DNA from 2 places in the Anaerobacillus sp. 1_MG-2023 genome. Region 1 is predicted to be linked to the other one. Evidence: riboswitches for the same ligand, from Rfam matches in the RefSeq annotation. Region 1 holds a riboswitch; the other holds the start of a gene.

Region 1 (3,166 bases):
TCTCGCTGCTCTATTTGTAAAGAAGCTGTGCTTTTCATACTCATTAAAACGTCCCATAATGATCGCGGAGAAGAAGTTGAGCTTTTCGTGCATCAAACCTCTTTTACACGAGAGCCGCTCGGCAGACTGACTAGCACAGCTAGATTACCCGATGACCTTGAGCGTGTTTATCGCTCAGCAGTGAATGTACATAACATGAAGGATTGGACTGCAACGGCTGTAATGGCTAATCGTGTTCTTGAGAGCATTACAGGTAGTTTTCTTTCTGAAAATGAGCTAGGACAGCCACTTTCTAAACAGCTAGAAACACTTGCTAAGCAGATTGATTTAGAAGAACCAATTGTAAAACTAGGACACCTACTAGGCAAAGGTAGTAATTTAAATCACCTCCTTTGTCTTGAGAAAGCTACAAGTGAAGAAACGGCCAACTTAATTATCGACTTACTAGATTCACTTATTGAATACTTGTACATTCTTCCTCAACGAATTGTGCATCTTCAAAAACAAATCGAAGGATAATAAAAAAAAGCAGGTAGCCCAATTTGAGCTAGCTGCTTTTTAAATGCTCATATCAAATTTTAATTCAAGATTCTGTTCACTATCACTTTAGCCCTTTTTCGAAAAAGAGGGATAGTTGATGAAAATCGCAATAATTCCTGCAATAGCAATGAGGATTGGATAAATTGAATACGGTAGTAGAGCGAGTGGCGAAATCGACGCAAGACCTGCTACTGCAAGCACCTGTGCCCCATATGGGAGCATGCCCTGTATACTACCTGAGAAAATATCAAGAATACTAGCAGACTTTCGTGGGTCTACCCCATATTCTTCGGAAATGTTTTTCGCAAGTGGCCCCCCCATTATGATCGAAATGGTGTTGTTAGCTGTTGATAAATCAAGCACGCTTGCGAGACCGGCGATACCAAACTCTGCTCCTCTACGAGAAGTTACTTTGCTCAGGATTTTGTCCAATACGTATTGTATTCCTCCGTTATGCTTAATGACTTCAATCATCCCTCCGATGACAAGAGCAATCATGGCAAGGTCTTCCATCCCTTTTATGCCCTCTGTAACCGTGGAGATCAGTCCACTCATTCCAAATGTTCCGTTATATAAACCTACAATCCCAGCAAATAAGGTACCACTTACAAGTACAATAAGAACATTAACACCAGCGATCGCTGCGATCAGTACACCTAAATAAGGAATAATTGTAACGAAATTAAATGCGTGTTCTCCTCCAACCGTTGCTTGCTCTCCCATCGTTAAAGCACCATATATAATGGCTGTTACGATAGCAGCTGGCAAGACTATAAAAAAGTTTACTTTGAATTTATCTTTCATTTGCGTATTTTGTGTGCGTACTGCCGCAATTGTAGTATCTGAAATCATAGAAAGATTGTCACCAAACATTGCCCCACCTATGACTGCTGATAAAGCCAGCGCCGGGGCAACTCCGGTTTGCTCTGCAATTCCAATTCCAATGGGAGCAAGTGCTACAATTGTTCCCATCGATGTACCCATCGAAATAGAAATAAAACAGCCAATAACAAATAAACCTACGATTAAAAGATTAGCTGGTAGAATCGATATACCTAAATTAACAATCGAATCTACTGCTCCAATTTTTTCAGCTGTTCCGGCAAACGCCCCAGCCAGTAAAAAGACTAAAATCATTAATATGATATTCGTATTACCTGCTCCACGACAAAACACTTCCACTTTTTTCATAAAGCTTTCTTTTCGATTCATCGAAAGAGCTACGCCCGCCGCAATTAGAGAAGCGAGAATAACAGGCATACTATAAAAGTCCTTTGTTATGATAGCTGTACCAATAAAAAGCACAATAAATATTCCAAGAGGAAGTAAAGCCAGGCCGTTCCCCTTTATTTCTTTCTCCATTATTCATGTCTCCTTCATCTTTTATTCTGTCTCAATAAAAAAAGCCCACTTCAAGAGAAGAAGGCTTTTGCACTTATCTCTCAAGATTTCTCTTGCTGGAAGCAGCACCTTTCTGATGATCAGAGGTTGCTGAAGCTTCTTTGGGCCAGGTCCCTCCACTTCTCTTAATAAGAAATATACAATTATCAATGAGCGCATGCTTCATTTTACTTTTTCATAACGAGCTTTACTTTATCACGCATTATTCTGATGAGTCAACTTTGATTAACTGCATCAAAATAAACTCCTCATCCTTAAAGGAGTTTACCTGATTAACTAGTCTGGTTCAAGCTTTGTATGACTACCAATTTTTGCATTAGATCAATCTTTATTTTCCCAAAAACCACTCAATATCCTTCATAATCGATGCCGGTTTTTCTTCTGGTAGAAGGTGACCAGTTTTTTCATAGATGATCAGTTTAGCATTTGGGAGATCGTTACTGAGACGCTTCCCAATTTTCAAAGGCACAACTCTGTCGTTCTCTCCCCATATTAGTAGGCTAGGTGTATGAATTTGATTTAGTTCAGCTTCTGACAAATCTCCTTCGCGATCTCGAATCATCCTAACTAATGACCGAAAGATACCCTCATTGAAGAAAGGTTGGATATATCCATCCATCATTTCTTCATCGATAAGGGAAGGATCATAAACACAATTAAGCAAATTTCCTCTGACACCTTTTCGATAAAGCCACCTTTTCAAGTATACCGAGAAAAAAGGTAAATACGATGTATACACTAGACTCTGTTTAGCCTTTTCAAGATATCCTGAACTGCACAGTAAAATATTCTTACTAACGAGATCATCTTTCATAGCCGAGGCTCTCATTGCTACTTGCCCACCCATAGAATGGCCGATCATAACAGTATGATCAATTGAAAGCCTTTCTAAAAGTTCAACCACCACTTCCGCATAATTATGATAAGAGTGGACAAAACGATTAGACTTTTCACTTTTTCCGAACGGGGGAAGATCAATGGCAACAACAGTATATGCCTTTGTTAATAATGGTATCAATCTTCTGAAGCTGAAGCTCGACGATAGAAAACCGTGAAGAAGCGTTAATACTGGCCGATCGACGGCTGTGTCATTTCTATAGTATTCATAGTGAATATCAATTCCTTTGATCTTTTCCGTATTTTGTTTAAGATTTTGAGCTAATAGCATCTTTCATCTCACTCCGGATTTTAAATTCACCTGATCTGATTTACTCTTCGTTTCTAA
Region 2 (3,166 bases), on a different contig from region 1:
TCAATTAAATCTCTACCGTAAAGGTATGTTTTTAGTTCTTCGCCTTCCGCTTCAACCATGCGCTTAAGTTCAGAACTTGATGTCAGCTCTGCGACCTTCTTGAGCAATGGCTTTGTGAGACTCGTAATCTCATATGTTTTCGTTAAAGCTTCTTCAAGTGGCTGAACGTCACCCTGTTTGTTCACCGTAACCTGTTCTTCTCGCTTCCAGTTCATTTCATCGATTAGCTGACGGACAAGAGCAGTATCATTCTCCGGGTAAATACCAAGGCTATCACCCGGCTCATATTCAAGGTTCGATCCTTCAAGATCAAGCTCAATGTGCCGCGTTTCTTTATTCGATCCACGTCCATTTAAATTAACATTCTCAAGAATTTCGGCTTTGAATGGATTAGTTCTGGAATACGTCTGACTCGACTCATCAGGTTTTGTTTCAGAAGTCGATTCTCTCGTAGACTGATCTTCTTTCAATACTCCCGTCACGCCTTCGAACCATTCTTCTGCCGGCTCTTCGAAATCAAGATCACAATCTACACGAGGATAAAGCCTTGTTGCACCTAATTCTTCAAAGCGCTTGTCAAAATCTTTCCCGGTTTGGCAGAAAAACTCATAGGAGCTATCACCAAGTGATAAGACAGAGAATCTGAGACCTTCTAATTCAGGGGCTCTCTTACTTTGAACAAAGTCATGGAAGCTTAACGCATTATCAGGAGGATCGCCATCTCCGTGGGTGCTTGTAATCAATAATAAATCTTCTACTTTTTTAAGCGACTTTGGCTTAAAATCATCAAGCGATGAAAGGGTAACGTTGAATTTCTCGTTTTCCAATCGCTCAAAGAAAGATTCCGCTAGTGACTGACAATTGCCAGTATGTGAGCCATAGAAAATCGTAAGCTCACGTGTTTTTGCTTCTTGTTTCGAGAATGCTTCTGAAGCAGAAACACCTTGAGCAACCGTCTCAGTAGCTGCCGCAGCTTCAGAGCTTCCTGGTACGGAAAGATATCCGCTCAGCCATATTTTCTGCGTCTCATTTAATGTTGGTAAGAGACGATTTAAAAGCTCCGTTTGTTCATTGTCAAAAGGGCTATTCACAACCTGTAACTGCAATACAATCCACCTCACAATACTCATTTTTAATTCAATGTAATGAAAGTAGTTTACTCGGAATTAAGCGTAAATAAATTCGTCTGCATTCCCCCTAACCCATTCAACACAAAAAACCTCTCTTCTAAAATATAAGAAGAAAGGTTTGTAAGTACGAAGCCAGTCTTCTTATCTTTCAGGATAAACCTGCTGGATTTGGCACAGTATGAGATGAAGAATCATCTCATCGGTTGCCGAAGCTTCATAGGGCCAGTCCCTCCACCTCTCTTGATAAGAAATATTGCTATCAAATTGTAAATGACAATGATTGGTTCAAATGTTATCTCGTGCTCGAATAAAAGTCAATATATTATTAGAAAATTATCATCATTCAATTAACTGAATGGCGATAACACCAGGAATCTTCATGAAAAATAATCCAAATGATTCAGGTCTTTTATCCCTCACGTTGCCCCCTCTAGTATCCTATTCCGCATGCGCATGAAATCAATCGCATTGGCCATGACAAGAGATAGAATCATAAGATTCATCAACCAAACGGAGTAGTCAAAAGGCAGCACCAACAAGAGAAAAGCCGTGAAAGAAAAAACACCGGAGCGAATGACATGATCTTTAGATGTGACGTTAACTTTATTTCCACGTTTCCATTTCAACAAGTTCACCGCAATACCAAATATCGATAGCAGCATGCATATGACATATGACTACAGTGAAAGGTCGTAATCCACTATAAAAATCGTAGACGATAGAAACAGCGTCAATACCGTATATCGAATCGCGATTTCTTTATGCGTTAGCGAATCAAAATCCTTCAATACATTCCTCCTTTTGACAATGATTGAATTTGGACATTTCTTGAGATACACGGTCCTTATGTAGATGGATAAGCTGGCTTCATCTCATTTGAAATCACCTGAACCCAAGGCCGCTCTCTGTTCCACGTCACTTCTAAAGGGACGCCCATACTTTTACTAAGATGTTCAGCTGTTAACACATCTTTCTTCTTGCCATTCACTGCAATTCGACCATTTTCCATAATCATAGCGTGAGTGAATACGGGACAAATCTCTTCAATATGATGAGTGATATACAATATGGTTGGACCCTCTTTCTTCTTTCCAAGTCGTTCAACCTGAGCTAATAACTGTTCGCGTGAATACAGATCCAGTCCGTTGCACGGTTCATCTAGAATAAGAAGCTTTGGAGAAGCCATTAACGCTCTTGCAATCAAGATTTTCTGCTTCTCTCCTTGAGAGCAAATTCGAAAAGGTTTGCCGCGTAAATGAGCAATCCCCCATTCTTGCATCACCTTCATCGCTTGCGATTCATCCTCTTCTGTCACCTGCTCATAAAGTCCAGCTGAGGCAAACTTCCCGCTAATCACAACATCTGTTACTTCCTGCATGGGAGAAATACGCTCAGTGAAAGCGTTGCTCACCCAGCCAATAGATTTTCTAAGTTCATTCAAATCAGTTTTTCCAAGACGCTGCCCTAATACTTCAACGATGGGATCATATCGAAGTAGGGGCCAGATCGAGCCGTGAATTAACTGAAGTAGCGTCGTTTTACCTGATCCATTTAATCCGACAATGGCCTGATGCTGTCCTTTCTCTACCGAAAAAGAAATATCTGATAAAATCATCTGTTTCTCACGTGTGTAATAAGCATTTTCTACATGAATGATTGCCATACATCTCACTCCGTTCTTTGAAGAAAGTCACTCCAACTAGCGCTTTTTACATCGTATACCCGTTAGCAAATTCTTGAATCACTTCAAGCTCCTCTTCGTGTGAGTCTCTGCCAACGTTATGCTCATACAACTTTTGCATCCGTGTAACATCACCGTCGCACTCCTCAGTAATAGAAGCAACAGCACGTAAAAGGTTCACTTCGTTCTTAAAATCCTCCTTAGAGATTGCCTCCCCGTGTGATAAGATGAACCATTCTGCCTCAAAGCTTTCTAACTGATCAAGGAGTCGAGTTGTTGTGTTAACAGTGTAATTGACTTTTTCTGAAAAAATATCAGGATAAAAGCAGTCTCCAAGAAATAGGATTTTCTCTTC

Evidence for each region. Region 1 has a riboswitch for S-adenosylmethionine ahead of Q4550_RS05040 (Na+/H+ antiporter NhaC family protein). Riboswitches for the same ligand answer to the same signal wherever they lie in the genome.
Region 2: another riboswitch for S-adenosylmethionine. It lies ahead of Q4550_RS00400 (assimilatory sulfite reductase (NADPH) flavoprotein subunit); the one in region 1 lies ahead of Q4550_RS05040 (Na+/H+ antiporter NhaC family protein).

Annotation. Positions count from the first base shown of each region.
Region 1 is NZ_JAUORD010000002.1:241,972-245,137, reverse strand. It holds gene Q4550_RS05045 (hypothetical protein) at 1-519, shown strand, start outside; gene Q4550_RS05040 (Na+/H+ antiporter NhaC family protein) at 607-1,902, opposite strand; SAM riboswitch class I at 1,973-2,076, opposite strand; gene Q4550_RS05035 (alpha/beta fold hydrolase) at 2,270-3,109, opposite strand.
Region 2 is NZ_JAUORD010000001.1:78,782-81,947, forward strand. It holds gene Q4550_RS00400 (assimilatory sulfite reductase (NADPH) flavoprotein subunit) at 1-1,106, opposite strand, end outside; SAM riboswitch class I at 1,269-1,380, opposite strand; gene Q4550_RS00405 (hypothetical protein) at 1,547-1,756, opposite strand; gene Q4550_RS00410 (ABC transporter ATP-binding protein) at 1,975-2,793, opposite strand; gene Q4550_RS00415 (MBL fold metallo-hydrolase) at 2,840-3,166, opposite strand, start outside.